Linked DNA regions of Lactiplantibacillus plantarum. The main gene of each other region encodes a partner of the protein of the gene in region 2 in a complex. Links are inferred from orthologs where the notes say so. Each region holds a gene or a part of one and is shown on either strand. Other genes may lie near its edges.

Region 1 (2,962 bases), 220 kb from region 2 along the record:
AAATACAATCATTCACAGTGTTTCTAGTTTACGTAAGTTTTTTCAATATTTAGCACAGATGCACGCTATCGATACTGATCCGATGCTAAAAATCGACACGCCTAAGCGGGCGCAGCATTTACCGCAAGTATTGTCACCACGCGAGGTCGAACGGTTGCTAGCGGTGCCTAAGTTGAATACCCCGTTAGGATTACGAGACCGAACTCTGTTAGAAGTGATGTATGCGACCGGTCTGCGAGTCAGCGAGACAATTAATTTAACGATGGATGATCTGCACTTAGACTTGGGATTGATTCAAACAATCGGTAAGGGTGATAAAGAGCGGATCATTCCTATCGGTGATGTTGCCATTGATTTTATTACCCGTTATTTAAAAACGGCTCGGCCCAAACTCGTCTCTGCCAAACGCCGGAATAGCTATTTGTTTATTAATAATCACGGTGGTAAATTAAGTCGGCAAGGGGTTTGGAAAAATCTGAAGGCAGAAGTCAAGGCGGCTGGCATCGAAAAAAACGTGACGCCGCATACGTTGCGCCACTCGTTTGCGACTCACATCTTAGAAAATGGTGCGGACTTGCGTGTCGTTCAGGAGCTTTTAGGGCATGCCGATATTTCGACGACTCAAATTTATACGCATATTTCGAAAAAACGCCTAGCTGAGGTTTATAATAAATATCATCCGCGGGCATAGATGCGGTGCGGAATCAAGCAGTCAAGGGAGGCAATACCGTGCTCGTTAAATATCGGAAGGATTATGAAAAGGTAGCAATGGGGCTACTGTCATTTATTCCAGATTTTAAGGACCTAATTCATCTACAAACTGAGATGCAGTGGTATCAGTCAACGGAAGACCATCAACTATTACTATGGCGGCAAGGTGACGGCGATTTCTGTGGTATTATCGGCATTGAAGTCGGCAGTGACTTTATTCTACTGCATCACGATTCATTATCACCCGAGGAACGGACGGCGGCCAACCAGTATCAAATGTTGGATGAGTTGGCCGCGTTGTATCCCAAACAACGGGTCATGGGAACTTTAGAAATGGCGCCAATCATTGGCGCGTGGGAGCGTAATCGTGACAAACAACCAACAACAACCAATCACCATTAAGATTTCGGAGTTTGAGGGGCCACTCGACTTGCTGTTGCACCTCATTCGCCAAAACAAGATGGATATTTATGACATTCCAATTGCGGCAATTACGCAGCAATATTTGGATTACTTACACTCTATGCGAGCGCTAAAATTAGATATTGCTGGTGATTATTTGGTTATGGCTGCGACTTTGATGACGATCAAGAGCCGTTTCTTATTGCCACAGCCTGAACCAGATGAGATGGACGAAGATAATGAGGACGATGATCCTCGTGACTCACTTGTAGCTGAACTGTTGGCTTACAAGGTTTATCAGGAAGCCGCTGGTGAATTGCGAGAAAAAGAACAGGCGCGCCATCAACATTTTACGCGTGAAGCGATGTTAGTACCAGCTGATCTGAGTGCGCCCAAGCTGACTGCGGGGATTACATTAGATGATCTGCAAGCGGCTTTTCGGCAATTAGTGGCTAAACGGCGGCGGGTACGGCCACTAACGAAAACGGTTGTGGCTGAAACCATCAACATTGATGAGCGGATGACACAAATTACGACGCAATTGCAACATCAACCACAAGGACTGGATTTTGCCGACCTATTTACGGTTAGTGCCAGCGATGAAATGTTAGTGACAACCTTTATGGCTGTGTTAGAATTAACCAAGCAGGATCAAGTGGCGCTGCAGCAAGCTGAGCCACTGAGTCCGATTCATTTATATTTACGACAGGATGAACAGCATGACGAACATTGAACAAATTGAAGGACTATTATTTGTGGCTGGCGATGAGGGCATCACGGTCGCCGAAATCGAGCACGCCACGGGGTTTGCTAAGCCGGCGATTACAACGATGCTCACACAACTGGCCACGAAGTATCAAGCCGACCCAGACAGTGCCTTAATGATCTTATCAACGGCGAATACTTACCGGTTAGCAACTAAGGCCGCGGTGGCGCCGGTGTTAAAGCGCTACTTTGAAGCACCACTCACCACGAGTTTGTCGCAAGCATCGTTGGAAGTGTTAGCAATCATTGCGTATCGGCAACCCTTGACGCGGATTGAAATTGATGAGATTCGTGGCGTACACAGTGGGTCAACGATTCAAAAGCTGGTTTTGCGACAACTAGTTACCGAGACGGGGCGTTTAAGTGAGCCAGGACGACCAATTTTATACGGAACGACGGAACTGTTCTTAGATTATTTTGGACTAAAGTCTTTGGATGACTTACCAGCGATTGACTTAGCTGCTTTAAGTGACGCTGAGCATCCGGCACCAGAGACAGACCTCTTTTTAAATGCATTTCAGGATAAATTACAAGCAGAACGTGAGGATGAATAATGGCAGAACGATTACAAAAGGTAATGGCGGAAGCGGGCATCGCTTCGCGGCGTAAATCAGAAGTGTTGATCACGTCTGGTCACGTTAAGGTGAATGGGAAGACGGTCACCACGCTCGGTGTAAAGGTTGAGCCTAGTGACCATGTCGAGGTTGATGGCGTGCCATTGAATGCAGAAAAACTCGTGTATTATTTATTTTATAAGCCGCGGGGGGTCGTTACAACTGTTCATGATGAGAAGGGCCGTAAAACGGTATTAGACTTCTTTGAAGACGTACCGGAACGAATCTATCCGGTGGGACGTTTGGATTACGATACTTCAGGTTTGTTGATCATGACAAATGATGGGGCTCTCGCTAATCGGCTAACTCATCCGAAGTACGAAGTCAAAAAAACTTATTTGGCCAAAGTTGAAGGGGTACCAACCAATGCTGATCTCAAGCAATTGCGCTTGGGTGTTGAAATCGATGGCCGTAAGACAGCTCCAGCGAAGTCGAACTTGTTAGATAGTGATCACAAGAAGAATAATGCG
Region 2 (6,873 bases):
GAGAACAATTACCATTCGTTAACTGGCTTTCAATTTAAGACCATCATCAACTGATTTAACCCGTGATAATATCTTTAAATAACCCGTAGACAAAGTCATTGGCATTGAATGGTCGTAAATCAGTCACCTTTTCACCTAAACCAACGTACTTTACAGCAAGATGCAATTCATTACGAATAGCTAAGACGATCCCACCACGTGCCGTACCATCAAGTTTAGTTAACACAATCCCACTGACATCCGTCGACTGTTTAAACAATTTGGCTTGGTTCAGCGCGTTTTGCCCAGTCGTGGCATCCAGCACCAGTAAGACCTCATGTGGTGCATCAGGGATTTCACGGGTGATGACCCGCTTGATCTTTTCCAATTCATTCATCAAGTTGACTTTGTTTTGAAGCCGACCAGCAGTGTCCACAAAGAGCACGTCATAATCTTCGGCCTTAGCCTTCTTAACCGCGTCAAAGCAAACGGCCGCTGGATCACTTTTTTCGGCCTTAGCGACCACGTCAACCCCGTCTCGTTGCCCCCAGACTTGCAACTGCTGGATTGCACCAGCTCTAAACGTATCACAAGCCGCCAACAAGACCTTCTTGCCTTGCTGCTTGTACATGTTCGCCATCTTACCGATTGTAGTGGTCTTACCAGCACCATTGACCCCGACAAATAAAATAACGGTTGGACCACTCTTAGCCATGTGAATCGAGTTATCCTCGCCTTCACCAGCTTCACCGTACATATCAACGAGCTTTTCGACGATGACGCTTGAGATTTCTTTCTTGCTCTTCGCGTTCTTTAATTTAACTTCGTCACGTAGCTCGTCACTAATTCGCATCGCGGTCTCATAACCCACATCAGATTCAATCAGCGTATCTTCCAAATCATCGAAGAACGCTTCGTCGACATGGCGGAAATTAGCCAAGAAGGCATTGATACGATCACCAAACGTTTTCCGCGACTTTTTCAGTCCTTCATCATAACGTTCTGCCTCAGTTGGCTCCGGCTCAGCCGATTCCGAATCAGCCGCCGCATTAACAGTCGGTGCGGCGGATTCAGTCGCAGTCGTCGCTGATGACTTGACTGCTGGCGCCGTACTGGCTACTGATTCTGACATAGCGTTGCCTTCAACTACCGCATCAGACTTAGTCGCTAACGCCACGTCGCTCGCGGCCGCTTGACTAACTTGTGCCGCACTCGCACTTAATGCAGCTAGTGACTGGGCAACCATTGCACTGGCTGTGAGTGGCGCTTCCGACACCGTCGCCGATTGCAGTGATGCTTGTGAACCAGACTGTGCACTCACTGCCGCCGTGCTATCGGCCGGGGCTTCACTAGTAGCTGCCGATTTTACTGTCGCTGGTTCGTCCGCAGTGCTTGTCGCTTCGCTTACGGCTGTACTGGACACCGGTGTCGCAGTTGATTCAGTTGTTGCGCCCTCCGAGCGAGCTGGCTGTTGTGACGAAGGGGCCCGGTCGTCACTGACCGGTGCGTTAGCTTGACTTGTCGTTGCTGGCGCTTCACTGGCAGCTGACGTTGTTTGAGCGTCATCTGATTCTGGTAAACTAAACGCTTTTTTTAACCGACTAAATAGTCCCATCTTCAACACTTCCTTTAATTATTTTTGTTCATCTTTTAAATCTGCCAAGGAGACTGAGACCATCTTGGAGACACCTGACTCTTCCATGGTTACCCCATAAAGTACGTCAGCGTGCATCATTGTTCCTTTTCGATGAGTAATGATCACAAACTGCGTTCCCGTTTGAAAATCATTCAAATACTGACTGAACCGATCCACGTTGGCATCGTCTAACGCAGCTTCGGCTTCATCTAAGATACTGAATGGCACGGGGCGCACTGCTAAAATGGCAAATAATAACGTAATAGCCGTTAACGCCCGTTCCCCACCAGAAAGTAAGCTTAATCGCTGAAATTTTTTGCCCGGTGGCTGGGCCATGATATCAACCCCACTGGTCAATAAATGTTCTGGGTCGGTCAAGATCAATTCAGCCTTACCGCCGCCAAACATCTGTTCAAAAATCGTACTAAATTCGCTAGCGACTTGATCAAATGCCGTTTTAAAGCGGGTGGCAACGGTCGTATCCAAATCAGCCATTGTTTGCAGTAAGTGTTCCTTGGCTTCAGTTAAATCGGAAGCTTGGTTATTGAGAAAGTCAAAGCGTTCCTTGACCCGCTCGAATTCGTCAATCGCGCCGAGGTTTACCGTTCCAATCTCATCCAAGCCCCGTTTAAGCAGTTTCAACTGTTCTGTAATCGCAGGTAACGCTAAGTCACTGACGTCAGCTTGTGCTGCGGCAACTGTCAACTGGTACTTTTCAGCCAGATCAGCCGTGGCGTGGTCGACTTCGCCAGTCAATTTTGTTTGGCTTAATTCCAAGCGACGGTAATCATCCGTTGCGGCCGCTGCGAGTTGTTGCAACCGAACTTGCTGGGTCGATAATTCTTCAACCTGATCATTAAGCGTTGCTAGCTGTTGTTCACACGTTTTCCGTTGTTCTTCAACCGCAGCCTGTTTAGCCTTAGCTGTTTTCAAGACCGTATCGCGTTCTGCGACCGACATTTGCTGGCTCGCTAACGTTGTTTTAATTGCTGTTAAATCCGCTTGAATTTGCTTTTTCGTCTCTTCATTTTGCGCCAAGGTCGCCTGACATTGTTCTAATTGTCGTTGCGTTTGTTTCACGTGTTCCTGCAACGTAATCAGTTGTTCACGCTGGGCTTGTAATTTCGTCGTTTGAGTCTGTTGATAACTTTCGTAATCCGTTTGCTGTTGTTGGACTGTTTTCATTTGGTCCTGATAGTCTTTAAGCTTAGCCGCATTAGCCGCTTGCGCTTGTTGATTACGAGCCACTAAGTCTTCATAGCTATCATCAGCTTGCGTCTGTTGCTGCTCATAAGTTAAAGCCTTAACTTGACGACTTAGCTGCGTTTGCTCGCTCTGTGCCGCCTGTAACTGGGCCTGTGTCTGACTAAGGCGATCCTTAAGTTCACTTAGTTGTTGGCGGGTCGTTTCAACCTGAACCGTCAAGTCTTGGTTAGCTTTTTTAAGGTCTGCTAGCCCTTGTTCATAGGTTACTAATTCAGACTGCATCTGGGCAACATTAGCTGCAATTTTTTCCGCGGATTGTTGCTGTTGGAGTAGCCCATTATCATCATGGCGAGTCGCACCACCGGTGATGGCCCCACTGGCCGCAATCGTTTCACCATCAATGGTTACCAATTTGCACCGAAAACGTCTGCTCCGTGAAATTGCCATCGCGTGGTCTAGCGTGTCCACAATCGCCGTTGTTCCTAACAAGTAACGTTTGATTGCCGTCAATCGTGATTCACAATCGACCAACTCGCTAGCCACGCCCAACACACCAGGTTGTTGTGATAAATCGCGCTCAGTGTTAACGGGAAGTTGACGAGCTGTGATCCGCTCGATAGGCAAAAAGGTTGCCCGACCGGCGTGATTTTGTTTTAAGAAATTAACAACAGTTTTAGCCGTCTGTTGTGTGTCACAAACAATATTTTGCAACTGTCCGCCCAGCGCAACTTCGACCGCCTTAGTATACTGATCAGGAACGGTCAGGAGTTCTGAAACGGCCCCGGCAACGCCACTAAACTGTTGGCGATGTTGTAAGACCATTCGAACGCCCGCATAAAAGTTCGTATAGCGTTCCTGAACAGCTTGCAACGCCTCTAGCCGTGACTTTTCACGCTGCATCAAGCCAGCCGCGTCTAACCAACGTTGCTGTTGCTCGTCGATCCGCTCTGCATTCGTTTTTACTTGGGCTTGTTGGGCTGTTAGCGTGGCCTGCTGCTGATTAACTTGATTTTCTAAATCACGTTGCTCACGATTGTGCACGTCTACGGTCGTCTGCACCCGTTTCAAGTTAGCCTGAGCCTGTGCTAGCCGTTCTGCTAACGCTGTGCTCTGACTGCCAGACTGTTGATGTTGCTTAACGAGGTTCTTCGCTTCGTTATTCAGTTCAGCCTGAACTTGTTTTTCATCAATATAAGCATTGCGTAATTTTTCCAGCTCATCAGCCAACTGCTGACGGCCGGCCGCACTCGTTGCCGTCGTTAACTCGGCAACTTGCGCTTTGACTGCCTTAACTTGGGCTTGCTGCTCAGATAATGTTTGTTCTAATTGGGTTTGTTGCTCGGTTTGCGTCGCAATCTGTTGCTCAGTTGCGGTCAAACTGGCCGTCAGCCGTTCCTGCTCAGACTGTTGGTTTTGCCGCCGTTCAGCGTCAACCCCTTGTTGTCCTTGCGTGTTTTCGATGGTCTTAATCAGCTCAAGATTTTGTGCTACCAGCTCATCTTTTTGCTTTAATTGAGCTGTCTGCTGGGTTTTTAAATTAGCTAGCTTGGTTGCACCAGCATCAACTTGTTGCTGATACTTAGCCACTAACGCCTTGGCACTAGCTAACTTTTCATTGACACCTTGTAGTTGATCACGAGCAATCGTCAACTTCTTAACGAGCCGCGAACGGTCCAAATAATCAAATTTTTGTTTTTGATCTTGATAATCCCGGGCAAGACTCGCCTGTTCTTCCAACGGCCCCTTTTGCTGATTCAATTCAGCAATGATATCGTTCACGCGGTCTAAATAATCCGTCGTTTCCGCTAATTTATTCTCCGTCGTGAACTTATCCTTTTTGTACTTTAAGACCCCAGCGACATCTTCGATAATGCTGCGGCGCTCTTCTGGTTTCGCATTAAAGACCGCCTCAACACGACCTTGAGAAATCACTGAAAATGAGTCTTTTCCCAGACCAGTATCAATCATCAAATTCGTAATATCTTTCAACCGGCAACTCTGATTATTAATTAAATAATCGCTGTCACCGTTACGAAAGAGTTTCCGCGTAATACTAACTTCTGCGTAATCCAAAGGTAAAAAGTGGTCACTGTTATCAAACGTGATCGTGACTTTAGCCATATTCAACGGTTTTCGATTAGCCGAGCCGGCAAAAATGACGTCGGTCATCTTAGTGCCGCGTAAACTTTTGACGGCCTGTTCTCCGAGGACCCAGCGAATAGCTTCAATAATGTTACTCTTACCACTACCGTTTGGGCCGACAATCCCCGTCATTCCGGCTTGAAAATCAATTTTGGTTTTATCAGCAAATGATTTAAATCCGCTGATTTCTAATGATTTAAGTTGCATTCGACACAAACTTCCTGTAATTATTAATGGTTACTTTTGCTGTAATTGTGAATAAGCTTGCCGAGCAGCGCTCTGTTCGGCTTCCTTCTTGGAATGCCCCCAGCCCTCACCGATTTTTTGACCATCGGCAAGTACGGCAATCTCATAAGACCGCTCATTGGCTGGACCATCTTGTTCAATTAATTGATAGTCGATTGCGACATCGCCATCCCGTTGCAAGTATTCTTGCAAGGTCGTCTTATAATCAAAAACGCCATCAAAACGACCCTCATCCAGCTTAGGAAAAATTACTTGATGAACGAACTTCAAAACAGGTTCCCGTCCTTGATCCAGGTACAGTGCCCCGACAAATGATTCAAAAATATCACATAAAAGTGAATCTCGTTCCCAAGCATGCGCTTTTTGTTCGCCCTTGCCTAACCGGATGTACTGAGGAAAGTCACATTCACGGGCAAAGCTTGCAAAACTTTCTTCACAAACCATGGCGGCCCGTAAACGAGTCAACTTACCTTGGGGCATGTCTTTATAACGTTTGTATAAATATTCGGACACCACTAACTCCAAGACGGCATCCCCCAAAAATTCGACCCGTTCGTAATACTTCAACTGTTGGTCCTGATGTTCATTGACATACGAGGCTTGTGTAAACGCCTCCGCCAATAAATCGGGATCGTTAAACACAATGCCAAACCGTTCCTTCAACATTGCAGCTAATTCTGTAATCATTTGAAACTTCCTTTCGTTATCATTCTATCGACTAACCCCATTGGATCAGCCAGTTATCACAATCTGTTACTGGTGGTGCCTAACTTAGCATGAATCATTATTTAAGGTGGTCATTCATCTGCCGTTCGAGTGCTTCCGACATGTATTCAGTGCTACTCTTACACGCAATGTTCAGTTTCACCCAGCCGTGGCAATCGACCGTGGATGATCAGAAGCCAACAATATAGAAACACAAGTTAAAAGTCCGCTTAAGTAAGGATTCATCTGATAATCAGTCAGTCAACAGGTCACACATTGCATATCATAACATTATACTATGATTTAGTGGTCAATAACAATGATATCGGTACTTTCGTAGTCAGACAAGCAAAAACAGGTAACCATGTTGGCTACCTGTTTTTGCTTGGTCAATTAACTTATTTTGCTTGGTGCGCTGCCACGTAATCGACGACTTCGCCGACCGTTGACAATTTTTCGGCATCTTCGTCTGAGATTTCGCTACCAAAGGTGTCTTCTAATTCCAGTACAAACTCAACAAAATCGATGGAATCAGCATCCAAATCGGTTTGCAAGTTCATTTCGTTGGTAATCGTTGCTTTATCAACTTCGAACCGATCAGCAATGATATCCGCAATTTTATCGAAAATTTCTTCTTTCGTCATGTAAAGATCCCTCACTAACTTGAATTCACTAAAGTATTCTAATCGTTTTCAGCAGGAATGTCTACACTTGCTTGCTGATTAGCTTGTTGATTAGCAAAATATTCCGCAACTCCTGGGACGATATCCGTACTGACCATCTGGCGAATTTGGCGGATAGTATTCACGATTGTTGGCGCTTTGCTGGAACCGTGCGTCTTAACGACCGGCGCCTTCAATCCTAGTAAGACCGCGCCACCGTACTGAGAATAGTCCATTTGAGACCGGATTTCATTAAACCCATTCTTAAGCAATAGGCCGCCTAACTTGCCACTGATA

Evidence for each region. The genes of interacting proteins can lie anywhere in the genome.
Region 1: the proteins of smc (region 2) and E5260_RS08105 are in contact, whole or in part, in a crystal structure (PDB 3ZGX), measured with the Bacillus subtilis proteins. The link is inferred for Lactiplantibacillus plantarum from one-to-one orthologs.

Annotation. Positions count from the first base shown.
Region 1 is NZ_CP039121.1:1,750,503-1,753,464, reverse strand. It holds E5260_RS08105 (segregation and condensation protein A), read left to right. Parts: upstream 1-1,078; coding sequence 1,079-1,846; downstream 1,847-2,962. Other genes in the region: E5260_RS08095 (pseudouridine synthase), read left to right, coding at 2,432-2,962; scpB (SMC-Scp complex subunit ScpB), read left to right, coding at 1,833-2,432; E5260_RS08110 (hypothetical protein), read left to right, coding at 730-1,113; xerD (site-specific tyrosine recombinase XerD), read left to right, coding at 1-691. UniProt on the Bacillus subtilis protein: Participates in chromosomal partition during cell division. May act via the formation of a condensin-like complex containing Smc and ScpB that pull DNA away from mid-cell into both cell halves.
Region 2 is NZ_CP039121.1:1,524,562-1,531,434, reverse strand. Bases 1,413-5,482 are described here. They hold smc (chromosome segregation protein SMC), read right to left. Parts: upstream 5,171-5,482; coding sequence 1,613-5,170; downstream 1,413-1,612. Other genes in these bases: rnc (ribonuclease III), read right to left, coding at 5,201-5,482; ftsY (signal recognition particle-docking protein FtsY), read right to left, coding at 1,413-1,594. In the rest of the region: more of ftsY, read right to left, coding at 56-1,412; more of rnc, read right to left, coding at 5,483-5,896; acpP (acyl carrier protein), read right to left, coding at 6,313-6,558; phosphate acyltransferase PlsX, read right to left, coding at 6,597-6,873. UniProt on the Bacillus subtilis protein: Required for chromosome condensation and partitioning.